4 regions of the Vibrio sp. R10-SG3-ISO3 genome follow, and region 1 is predicted to be linked to each of the others. Evidence: predicted binding sites of a transcription regulator. Region 1 holds the regulator's gene; each other region holds the start of a gene.

Evidence for each region. The regulator PurR, encoded in region 1, represses purine synthesis genes. The targets are predictions, from matches to a motif close to TNANGNAAACGTTTNCNTNA.
Region 2: the regulator PurR is predicted to act here: its motif matches at 1,852-1,871, upstream of AC6R1A_RS10645 (NCS2 family permease).
Region 3: the regulator PurR is predicted to act here: its motif matches at 1,838-1,857, upstream of purL (phosphoribosylformylglycinamidine synthase).
Region 4: the regulator PurR is predicted to act here: its motif matches at 1,638-1,657, upstream of purT (formate-dependent phosphoribosylglycinamide formyltransferase).

What each region holds. Positions count from the first base shown of each region.
Region 1 is NZ_JCBDHE010000017.1:162,421-165,620, reverse strand. Features, by position in the region: gene torD (molecular chaperone TorD) at 1-705, shown strand, start outside; gene purR (HTH-type transcriptional repressor PurR) at 944-1,948, shown strand; cyclic di-GMP riboswitch class I at 2,124-2,232, shown strand; gene AC6R1A_RS04875 (TfoX/Sxy family DNA transformation protein) at 2,437-3,030, shown strand.
Region 2 is NZ_JCBDHE010000040.1:173,695-176,894, reverse strand. Features, by position in the region: gene AC6R1A_RS10655 (aminoacyl-histidine dipeptidase) at 1-902, opposite strand, end outside; gene vcdP (small protein VcdP) at 1,272-1,436, shown strand; gene AC6R1A_RS10645 (NCS2 family permease) at 1,892-3,184, shown strand.
Region 3 is NZ_JCBDHE010000040.1:60,284-63,483, forward strand. Features, by position in the region: gene purL (phosphoribosylformylglycinamidine synthase) at 1-1,696, opposite strand, end outside; gene mltF (membrane-bound lytic murein transglycosylase MltF) at 2,069-3,200, shown strand, end outside.
Region 4 is NZ_JCBDHE010000042.1:98,367-101,566, reverse strand. Features, by position in the region: gene cdd (cytidine deaminase) at 1-146, shown strand, start outside; gene AC6R1A_RS11700 (cyclic di-GMP phosphodiesterase) at 296-1,525, opposite strand; gene purT (formate-dependent phosphoribosylglycinamide formyltransferase) at 1,713-2,888, shown strand; gene AC6R1A_RS11690 (thiopurine S-methyltransferase) at 3,001-3,200, opposite strand, start outside.

The sequences.
Region 1 (3,200 bases):
CCAGAGACACCTAACGCCCAGATTTCCGACCCTTTATCTCCCGCCGAAAAAGAGCAGCGCGCCTTTGATGAGCAACGCGCCGAGCTCTACTGGTGGTTTTCGAGCGTGTTTGCCAAAGAGCTCTCAGAGCAAGAGCTGGCCCAATATCATTCGGTGGACACACGTACCTTTCTGACGGGACTTGCACAAACCCCTGAGCTTAACGTAGCCGCAGACAGGCTCATCGATGCATTGAACCGATTGCAAGACAGGCCAGATGCTCAGTTGGAACTATCAGCCGACTATTGCGACCTGTTTTTAAAATCCGACCGAGACAGCGCGTTGCCTTACGCCTCTGTCTACTTAGATGAATCCGGACTGCTCAATGGGGAGCCCGCCAAACAGATGGACACTCTGCTCCAACAACATGGCGTGGCCGTGCATTCAGGGCTCAATGAACCTTCTGATCATCTCGCGATAGAGTTGGATTTTTTAGGTAACCTGATTGTGCGCGGCGCTCATGCAGCAGAGCAGACGGCAGGCGACACGCATCTCGCCTACCAAGAGCAAGCCGATTTTATTGAGCAGCATCTACTCCCTTGGATTGAGAGGTTTGCCGAGCGCTGCCAGCGCCTCGACACATTCGGCTTCTATGCGGCGCTGTCGTCGCTATTGTGCGCGTTCATTCAATTGGATAAAGCCTACCTGCAAGGCGATAGCGATTAAGCCCATACAAAAGGTGTGGCGAGATCCCAAAGGCGGGTTTTTTATTTGCCCAAATCGACGTTGCGGACTACAATCCGGTCCGCAAACGATAAAACTAATAAATACAAACCGCTTTTTGAGGGCGGTTTTTGTGTTTCTGATACTTTCTGTCTACATACTCTAAACTTTGTATAGACTTTACTTTTATAGACTTAACTTTTCATAGAATAGTAGGCAGTCATCGACAGGACAAAACCATATGGCCACGATTAAAGACGTCGCTCGCTTAGCGGGTGTCTCGACCACCACTGTATCCCATGTGATCAACAAAACACGCTTTGTCGCTGAAGCCACGCAAGAAAAAGTGATGGAAGCGGTTCAAGAGTTGAACTATGCCCCAAGTGCCGTTGCACGCAGCCTGAAATGTAACTCGACACGCACAATAGGCATGCTGGTTACTCAATCGACCAACCTTTTCTTCTCGGAAGTGATCGACGGGGTTGAGAGCTACTGCTACCGTCAAGGCTACACCTTGATCTTGTGTAACACTGGCGGCATCTACGAGAAACAACGTGACTACATTCGCATGCTGGCGGAAAAGCGCGTTGATGGCATCTTAGTGATGTGTTCAGATTTGACCGAAGAGTTGAGCGAAATGCTTGACCGTCATAAAGACATCCCTAAGGTGGTGATGGATTGGGGCCCGGAAAGCTCACAAGCCGATAAAATCATCGACAACTCGGAAGAAGGCGGCTACCTCGCAACAAAATACCTGATTGATCACGGCCACAAGCGCATTGCTTGCTTGAGTGGGCATTTTGAAAAAGCGGCCTGCCAAGAACGCATCCAAGGCTTTAAGCGCGCAATGAACGAGTCGGGTTTGAGCGTCAACGAAGATTGGATCTTAGAAGGTAACTTTGAGTGCGATACCGCCGTGCTTGCCGCGGACAAAATCGTCGCCATGGACGAAAAGCCAACCGCAGTATTCTGTTTCAACGATACGATGGCGCTCGGTTTGATGAGCCGTTTACAGCAAAAAGGCATTCGTATTCCAGAAGACATGTCGGTCATTGGTTATGACAACATTGAGCTAGCCGAGTACTTTTCACCACCGCTAACGACGGTTCACCAGCCGAAGCGCCGTGTGGGTAAAAACGCATTTGAGATTTTGCTCGAACGTATTAAAGACAAAGAGCATGAAAAACGTATTTTTGAAATGCACCCAGAAATCGTCGAGCGCGATACCGTGGCGACGGTGAAATAGACCAACGAACAAGTTCAGCACATCACATCGACTAGCCCAGCGAGAATACTTCTCATCCGCTGGGCTTTATTCTCTCGGTAACACCCCTCTATTTTATGAACTAAGATCACATTTAACCCATCAAAACGTGATGTTTAGCCCATAAATTATTTATGCTTATTATGTTCGACGAATGCCACGAACAGGGCAAACCATTTCGAAAGGATGGGACGCAAAGCTTCCGGCCTGTTGCAGCCACTCAACTATTTCAACGTTGATGACTGCTTGGTAGCGGGGTTGCCGATGGCAAATGTGCACTTCGTAATTCTTTATCAAAAGCAAAGAATACAATGAGTTAAACGTTGCGCGCGCATTATGCGCTCACACCGTGAGTAGGATTATTCTTTTATGAGCCAGAATGACACCCTACTGACACAAAACCTGCATATTTTTGCTAATCTCTCGGACCTGAATTTGGTGGCGTATTGTAATACACCGAGAATAACAGCATGGATAAACCAATTTTAAAAGACTCAATGGGATTGTTTGAACCATTGGGCAAGATCAAGTCTCGCTCAATGTTTGGTGGATTCGGAATCTTCGCTGATGACACCATGTTTGCCCTCGTGGTAAATGACAAACTTCACATACGCGCCGACGACTCGTTGGCCCAACAGTTTAATGCTCAGGGACTCGAGCCATACGTGTATAAAAAGCGTGGTTTCCCTGTGGTCACCAAATACTACGCCCTTGGCCATGACTGGGATCAGGATGTCGCTCAGACTATTGCGATGGCAAACACTGCACTAGAGGCGGCCAACAAAGACAAGCAGCGTCAAACCAACGCCAGACCAACGCGCCTGAAAGATCTGCCGAACTTGCGTCTAGCGACCGAGCGAATGCTCAAGAAAGCGGGTATCGACAGTGTCTCCCGTTTGGAGCAGACGGGCGCAGTGGAAGCGTATAAAGCGATTCGTTCCACACACTCTGCCGACGTCAGCATCGACCTGCTGTGGGCACTTGAGGGGGCAATTAAAGGCACGCACTGGTCTGTGGTCCCTCAAGCAAGACGCGACGAGCTCCTGAATCAGCTGCAAAGCTAGTCAGCGATAGCGTTCAGTAATTCCAATCCCCGTCTCAAGCCAGCCCAACACCGCTGGCTTGAGACGTTTTTAGCCGATGCTTTTCTAGCGTTTCCATTCCTTCGTCATAGAATCCAACGTATTTTTCCCTTTAGGGCGAAATTTTTTACTGGCTTTTTGGTTCATATCTA
Region 2 (3,200 bases), on a different contig from region 1:
CTAGTTTCCACTTTGCCGAGCTCGTTGATAAGCAGTTGTGTGTAGAACTGATAAAGCTCGGCAAGCTTGGCTTCGTTTTCAGCAGGGACGGCGACCGTAACAAACGCTTCGCGTGGAATTGCATTACGCAGGCTACCACCACGGAATTCAATCAGGCGCAAATCCAGTTCGCTTGCGTGACCTGCTAGGAATCGAGCGAGGAGTTTGTTGGCATTACCGCGTCCAGTGTGGATATCACAGCCTGAGTGTCCGCCTTTTAAGCCTTTAAGAATAAGCTGTCGGGTCACATAGCCCGCGGGCAGAGCTTCGCGTTGGATCTCGAACGTCATTTCACCGTCGATACCACCGGCACAACCCATGTACACTTCACCCTCTTGCTCAGAATCGGTATTAAGCAGAATGTCGCCTTCTAACCAACCCGCTTCAAGACCAAATGCGCCAGTCATGCCTGCTTCTTCATCAATCGTCAGCAGCACTTCTAGTGGCCCGTGTTTAATGTCATTGGACGCCAATACCGCGAGACAAGACGCCATACCAATGCCGTTGTCCGCACCCAAAGTTGTGCCTTTGGCGGTGACCCACTCACCATCAATATAAGGTTGGATCGGGTCTTGGGTAAAATCATGATCCGTGTCTTCGTTTTTCTGCGGCACCATATCAATGTGAGCCTGCAGAACCACACCTTTTTTATTCTCCATCCCTTTGGTCGCCGGTTTTTTGATGAAGACGTTGCCGGTTGGATCGCGTTTGACTTCTAGGCCTTGATCGGTCGCCCAATCAATGATCATTTGCGCTAGGGCTTCTTCGTGTTTCGATGGGTGAGGAATGGAGCAAATCTTGTCGAAAAACTGCCACAAAGGCGCTGGTGACAAGCTGCTAATTTCAGAATGGAACTCAGACACGGATAACTCCTTATAATGAGAGATGGCAAATATTGTCTTATGCACCAAATGATGAGTAGCACAAACATCCAAACTTGCCGATTTGATGTTGGTCAGAATAGCACTCTCAAGATCGATACCCAAGTGAGTTGATGCAAACTGCAGCGAAAAGTGCCTACCTCTCTATCGACGGGATATTCAATGATGTGATTATCAATCTGACAGATTAACTTAGATGTTAGTGATTTTTATGTAATTAAATTACAGTTTAGGTTTAATTTGAATCAGTAGTCGCAATTTTTGTGACTTTTGTCACTTTTGGTGTTGTAATTTAATTTCTATAAGGTATATTTGTAACCACTTCGGCAGCGAAGTAAAAACGCTCAAAGGATGAGTCCGAGTTATCGCCTCCAAGGAACTGAGAAATCAATCATTGTAATGTGTTTAATTGATTTAGAAGGTGATGTTATGAAAGGTTTACCAAGTGCAGCGTTCTGGCTAAACAAATCTGTTTATACAGGAAGCTTTACTTACCCCACTAGCTTTGGTTACTAACACTGAAAGCTTGTTTATCTCGAACGTTATGTTCACCCCCTAATATTGGAATATATTTGCAGCGCCGTTTTCGCTGACATGATTCAACCGCCACTCATTTTGAGTGGCGTTTTTTTATCCGCCAACTCACCGATTTCTCCTTATTAATGCCATTCTCTGCATATTATGCACATAAGCACGTGTTACTCAGGTTACAAACTGCCGTTCTGGATTTGGAAGTTTACAACATGGTACAAAAGTTCACCGCCTGAATGATGATGTCTTTTCTTTCTATCTTTATGAATTTTCTTTGTTTTTGTTTTGTTTGTGGCTCTTTTATAGCGATAGGTTGCCCATTTACAACCCGAAATATTGATTAGAGTCATAATTCTATCTGGAATTTACTATTTGATGACTTTATAATTCCGCCAATCGATTACGCAACCGTTTACTTTTTACCCTTTTAGGATTCGATCATGTTCGAAAAACTGTTCAAACTCAGTGAAAATGGCACGAATGTCAAAACTGAGATCATTGCCGGTGTGACCACATTCCTGACAATGGCTTACATCATTTTTGTCAACCCAGCGATGCTGGCCGATGCAGGGATGGACAAGGGCGCTGTCTTTGTTGCGACCTGTTTAGCCGCTGCGATTGGCTGTTTTATCATGGGCTTTGTCGCTAACTACCCGATTGCATTGGCGCCAGGTATGGGCCTCAACGCGTTTTTCACTTATGGCGTTGTTTTGGGTATGGGCCACTCATGGCAAGTCGCGCTCGGTGCGGTGTTTATCTCTGGTTTGATCTTCATGGCGCTTTCGGTATTCAAAATCCGTGAGTGGATCATCAACTCCATCCCATTGTCGCTGCGCACGGGTATCTCTGCGGGTATTGGTCTATTCCTTGCGTTTATCGGCCTACAAAACTCAGGCATCGTCGTTGATAATCCAGCGACCTTGGTCGGCTTGGGCCACATCACAAACCTAGCGCCAGCCTTGGCCGCCTTGGGCTTTTTCTTGACCATCGGTTTGGTGTACCGCGGCGTTCGTGGCGCTGTGATGATCGCGATCCTTATTATCACCGCACTTGGTCTATTGGTAGGTGATGTGCAGTGGGGCGGAGTGATGTCGACACCACCAAGCATTGCGCCGACCTTTATGGAAATGAACATTGCAGACGTGTTTGAAGTGGGCATGATCTCAGTGGTCTTTGCTTTCTTGTTTGTTGATCTCTTTGATACGGCGGGTACGCTGGTGGGTGTTGCAACTAAGGCGAACTTCATCAAAGAAGACGGTAAACTACCACGTTTGAACAAAGCACTATTGGCGGACTCAACAGCAACGTCAATGGGCGCGGTACTCGGTACCTCAAGCACCACGTCTTACGTAGAGTCTACGGCAGGGGTTGCGGCAGGCGGTCGTACTGGTTTAACGGCGGTGGTTGTTGGCGTGCTGTTCTTGTTGGCACTGTTCTTCTCGCCTTTGGCTGGCATGATTCCTCCATACGCGACCGCTGGCGCACTGTTCTACGTAGCGATTCTAATGATGTCTGGCTTGGTCAGCATCGATTGGCGTGATCTAACAGAAGCGGCGCCGGTTGTGGTGACGTGTCTGCTGATGCCACTGACTTACTCAATCGCAGAAGGTATTGCACTGGGCTTTATCTCTTACGCTGCAATTAAGTTACTGAGTGGTAAAGGACGCGACGTGTCTGTGAGCGTTTGGGTACTGTCGGCAGTCTTCTTACTGAAGTACGTCTTCGCTGGTTAATCACAAACATTGAATC
Region 3 (3,200 bases), on a different contig from region 1:
TGGCATCGAATACTTCCATATTCTCTGGCGCCACTGCCATTACGTAACGCTCTTGAGATTCGTTACACCAGATCTCAAGTGGGCTCATGCTCAGCTCGTCGTTTGGTACGTCGCGTAGCTGGAATAAACCACCACGTTCGCCATCATCACACAGCTCTGGTAGTGCATTTGAGATACCGCCTGCACCCACATCGTGGATAAACGCGATTGGGTTGCTCTCACCAAGCTGCCAACAACGGTCGATCACTTCCTGACAACGACGCTCCATCTCTGGGTTTTCACGCTGTACAGAAGCAAAGTCAAGATCTTCCGCAGACTGACCTGACGCCATTGAAGAGGCCGCACCACCGCCAAGACCAATGTTCATCGCAGGACCACCCAGTACGATGAGTTTTGCACCCACAGGGATCTCTTTCTTCTGAACGTGCTCGTCACGGATATTACCCATACCACCAGCAATCATGATTGGCTTGTGGTAACCACGGATCTCTTCACCCGCATGAGAGGTCACTTTCTCTTCGTAAGTACGGAAGTAACCCAGTAGGTTTGGACGACCAAATTCGTTGTTGAACGCCGCGCCACCTAGAGGGCCTTCTAGCATGATATCAAGGGCGTTAACGATACGACCTGGCTTACCAAAATCGGTTTCCCATGGCTGTTCAAAACCTGGAATACGTAGGTTAGAGGTAGTAAAACCAACCAGACCGGCTTTAGGCTTGCCGCCAATACCCGTTGCACCTTCGTCACGAATCTCACCACCAGAACCGGTAGACGCACCTGGCCAAGGCGAGATAGCGGTTGGGTGGTTGTGCGTCTCAACCTTCATTAGGATGTGCGCGTCTTCGTGGTGGTAGGTGTATTGACGAGTATCAGGTTCTGGGAAGAAACGACCTACTTTTGAACCCGTCATGACTGCTGCGTTATCTTTGTAAGCAGACAAAACATGATCAGGTGTCGTTTCAAATGTGTTCTTGATCATCTTAAACAGCGACTTCTCTTGATCAACACCGTCGATCGTCCAGTCTGCGTTAAAGATTTTATGACGACAGTGCTCTGAGTTTGCTTGAGCAAACATCATCAGTTCGATGTCGTTCGGGTTGCGACCCAGTTTAGTGAAGTTTTCTACTAGGTAGTCAATTTCATCTTCCGCCAGTGCCAAGCCCAAGGAAACGTTTGCCTCTTCAAGCGCAAGACGACCGCCCGCAAGAATATCAACGTGAGCAACAGGCTTAGGTTCAGCAACGCTAAACAGTGCAGAGGCAGCATCAAGCTGAGTAAATACGGATTCCATCATGCGGTCATGGATGAGTGCTTTCACCGCATCCACTTGTGCGTCGTTTAACGCCACCGATGATTCAATGTAGTATGCCGTACCACGCTCTAGACGCTTAACGCTTGAAAGGCCACAGTTATGGGCAATGTCGGTGGATTTAGAAGACCAAGGAGAGATGGTGCCCGGACGAGGAGTCACAAGCAACAAAAGACCTTCAGGTGCGTGCTCTTCGATCGTTGGGCCGTAGGTCAACAACTTTTCTAGCTTTGCTAGTTCAGCGTCAGACAGATCTGCGGTAAGGTCAGCAAAGTGCATAAACTCAGCGTAAATACCTGTCACAGGCAGGTCTTGTTCACGACAAAGTTCTACTAGTTTGTTAACACGAAACTCAGAAAGAGCTGGGGAGCCACGCAAAATTCTCATGTGCTTAGGTCTCTTATGCAATTGATTAAGATGATATTGGAATAAATTCAATACGTTATAAAAAACAGTTCAAACCTATGCCAATCGCACCTCTGCGTTTGCGAGCGCATTATATAGCAATTGGTTTTGTGATGTAACACCAAACGCAACCGTTTGCGTCATTTTTTTTCATCGGCATACCGCCAGCACAATCGCCGCAAAGCCTTTCTTTCCTGTCCCGTCCACAAGCTCACCCTGTACGGAAGAGCATGAGCCATCATGGCCGGTGAACATGATGATTTTTTGAACTCTGCGGCTTCGCCGTCGATAGTTTCTTGCCTTGTGATGACACTTTGATATAAATGCCCTACTGGAAGTATGAGACTCTCTTTAATGAACAAGTATGACTTTAGCCCGCTGAAAGCCTTGTGCGCGCTGCTTTTTTCTGCGCTTTTTTTGACGGGATGCCAAATTGAATCTAAGCCGAAAAGCGAATTAGACCAAATTCGCGAACGTGGAGTGCTTCGCGTTGGCACCCTCAATAACCAGCTCTCCTATTATATTGGTCCTGATGGCCCGGCAGGCCTTGATTACGAAATCGCCCGTGAATTTGCCAACGAGCTTGGTGTGCAATTGGAAATGAAACCGGCCTATCGCATTTCGAGCCTCTACCCAGCGCTGGAAAAGGGTGAGATCGATATTATCGCGGCGGGCCTCAGTCAATCACCTGAGCGCATGAGCCGATTTCGCCCTGCCCCCGCCTATTATTACGTCAGTCAACAACTGGTGTATCGCAAAGGGCAGTGGCGACCACGAAATCTAGAGCAGTTGATTGAGCGACAGGCCGAGCTCATTGAAGAGAACGACGGCAAGCCCGTTTTAAGTATTGTCAGTGACTCTCACTTCAATACGACGTTAGGAGAGATTCAAATCGACTACCCGGAGTTTACCTATAAGGTCGACGCCAATGTCGATGTCAATGACCTGCTCAAGCAAGTCTCTGATGGTGAACTGCTATTTACCGTCGCAGACTCGGTCGAGATCTCGCTATCACAGCGGATTTATCCCGATGTGGCACTGGCGTTTGAGCTGACCGAAGATCAGCCCATCTCCTGGTTCTTACGACGCAGCCAAGACGAAAGCCTCTACGCCTTGCTGATCGAGTTCTTTGGTCATCTACAACAATCCGGGCATCTCGCCTCACTGGAAGAGAAATACATCGGCCATATCGACAGCTTTGATTACGTCGATACCCGCGCCTTTATCCGCGCGTTGGATTCCACGCTACCGACGTGGTCGCCACTGTTTAAGAAATACTCCGATGAATTTGATTGGCGATTGGTCGCAGCACTGGCTTATCAAGAATCACACTGGAACCCTCGCGCTAAATCACCAACTGGGGTTCGTGGCATGATGATGCTGACGCTGCCGACGGCCAAAAGTGTAGGTGTGACCAACCGACTCGATCCCGAGCAATCGGTCAGAGGTGGTGTTGAGTACTTGCGGCGCATGGTGGCGCGCATTC
Region 4 (3,200 bases), on a different contig from region 1:
TGTTGATGGCCGGTAAATCCTTCAGCGACATTGAATCTGGTGCCTTGGCAGAGATGGCCGAAGGCGGAATCAGCCACCTCGCCGACACGCAAGCGACCCTTGAAGTATTAGGACCAGATATTCCGCTGACCTATCTTGCGATCTAAGCTTTAGCGCCGACAAATTGTGCTCGATAAAAAAGCGCCTTTTATCCACATAACGTGAGTAAAAGGCGCTTTTTCTGTTTACGGTGGCAGTGTTGTCTGCGAAGACCTATTCTGCCTACAACGAAAAGTAGCGGCTCACTATCGATGCATCAAACGTCAAAGAACGGCGTCGCATCCACTTCTAGCTGACTTGGCGCAATCGCTTTGGCAATCTTGACGCTGCTGCGCTTGAGATCGACAAAAGCCACATCAACATAACGCTTGTTCTTACGCGAGTAAAAGCACTTCACTTCCGGTTTCAGCGGCTCAGATTCATTGGATGTCCAGACGATGCCCACTCGCCCATCACTGAGTTCGACTAACGCCCCCACTGGGTACATACCGATACAGTTGATGAACTTATACACCAAGTCACGATCGAGGTGATTGGGCGTGAGGCTCAATAGAATTTTAAACGCCTCTGCCGAGCTCATTCCGCGCTTGTAGACGCGATCCGCGGTGAGGGCATCGTAGATATCCACAATGCAACTCATGCGACCGTGCAGTGGAATTTCATCCCCTTTAAGGCCATTCGGGTAGCCGTTGCCGTCCAGTTTTTCGTGATGCATCAGACAGACATCACGGCTCACATCACTGAGCCCAGTCACGGACATGATCATATCTTTCGCAAACACTTGATGAAGCTTCATGTGCTCAAATTCTTCCGGTGTTAAGCGTGCCGGTTTGTGCAGCACCTTATCACACACCTTCACTTTGCCCACATCATGAATAATGCCGCCGATCGCCATCTCTTTGAGCATCTCTCTTGGCAATTGCAGATGTTTACCAAAGGTCACCAATAAGGTGGCCACATTGACCGAATGCTCCAATAGATACTCGTCCTTGTTGCGCAGCGCTGAAACACATTGCAGCGCATCGGAGTCCACCAGCGCCGATTCAATCAAATCTTCCGCCCAATCATCAAACTCATCGACATGGACCGTTTTACCATCAAAAGTTTGGGTCAATACGCGATGAGCGAGCCCTTTGGCTTCACGAATAATATTGCTCGCTTTCTTCTGCATGGAAAAACGGCTTTTGGCTTTACGCTTAACTGCCTCGGTCTTCACCGATTCTACCGCCGCAGGTGGCGAAATGTTGTGCGAGTCATCGAATGGCTGTTGCACGGGTTTAAAAGTGCAACCTTTAGCAGACAAACTTTCGTCAACCCAAGCGAATTGGATACCATTTTTGATCAGTTGATTGACGGCTTGCTCTGACGGCACGCGCCCAGCATTTGCTAGGTTCACCTTTTTGTTGTCTTCCAGTGCGGTGACAAACATACCGACGGTTAGAGTGTCGATTGGAATTTTGATGGAATTATTAGGATCGTATTGCATTCTTATTTGATGATTACTCTACAACAAGTCACTTTAATATTATAACTCTGATTTATGCTACATGCCCAACAAATACATGCAAGAGTCCTAATATAAGTCACAAAATTGAGATAGACGCAAACGTTTGCCTTTTGAGATCTATCCTCGTATGATCAGCGCCAAATTCTACATCTCTAAAAGGTTGATTATGTTTGGTACAGCGACTCGTCAAAATGCAACGCGTGTTCTTCTCCTCGGCTCAGGTGAACTGGGTAAGGAAGTCGCCATTGAGTGTCAGAGACTGGGCTTAGAAGTCATCGCGTGTGACCGCTATGAAGATGCCCCTGCTATGCAAGTCGCGCATCGCAGTTACACACTAGACATGCTTGACGGCGACGCGCTGCAAGCCATCATCGACAAAGAGCAGCCTCACTATGTCGTGCCAGAAATTGAAGCGATCGCAACCGACAAGCTGGTGGAGCTTGAAGCGCGTGGTCTCAATGTCGTGCCGAGTGCGAAAGCCACACAGTTGACCATGAACCGCGAAGGCATTCGCCGCTTAGCCGCAGAAACACTCTCTCTGACCACCTCTCCATACCGATTTGCCGACAACTATGACGAATTCACCGCAGCGATTGAAGCGGTCGGTCTGCCATGCGTGTGCAAGCCTGTGATGAGTTCATCGGGTAAGGGACAAAGCGTCATTAAGACAGATGCAGACATCGAAAAAGCCTGGGCATACGCTCAAGATGGCGGCCGCACTGGCGCAGGTCGCGTGATTGTTGAAGGCTTTATTGATTTTGATTACGAAATCACCCTACTGACGGTACGCGCCGTTGACGGCGTTCATTTCTGCGCCCCAATTGGCCATCGCCAAGAAGATGGCGATTACCGTGAGTCTTGGCAGCCACAAATCATGTCGGATAAGGCGCTAAAAGCGGCGCAGCATGCGGCGCAAAGCGTTGTCGATGCATTAGGCGGCTACGGCATTTTTGGTGTCGAACTCTTTATCAAAGGCGACACGGTGATTTTCAATGAAGTTTCGCCGCGCCCACACGATACCGGCCTGGTCACTTTGATGTCACAAGACAGTTCAGAGTTCGCACTGCATGTCCGCGCGTTTACCGGCATGCCAATCAGCAGCATCACTCAATACGGCCCTGCCGCGTCTGCCGTCGTGTTAGGTCAAGGCACCTCACAAGACATCCGTTTTGAAGGCATGCAACAGGCACTCAGCGCGCCTCAAACCCAGCTGCGTTTATTCGGTAAACCTGATATTAACGGTCGCCGCCGTCTTGGCGTTGCGATTACACGCCGTGACAGCATTGAGCAAGCCATCGAGAGCGCCGTCGACGCAGCCAGTAAGATCAAGGTGATTTACTGATAGGTGCACGCCTGCCTCTACACGCCTGCCTCTATTTAAGTAATAAAAAACTCTGGTCCGAAATGGCCAGAGTTTTTTATTTTCGCCGATTGTCAGAGTTCCGGTCGTCGACTCATGATGGCGCCTGAATCAAATAGACCTCTTCGGCAAAGCGTGACAAACCGCGCTTCGCAATTTTTGGATGGCGCTCGTCGGCATCATCTCGATAGAGCTTAGTCACTTGATACCCCTCAAACAGGGTACGAACTTCCTGCTCGGCAACACTAAATGGGGGCCCCGCCATCTCTAATTGAGGATAATCTAAGGTGACGA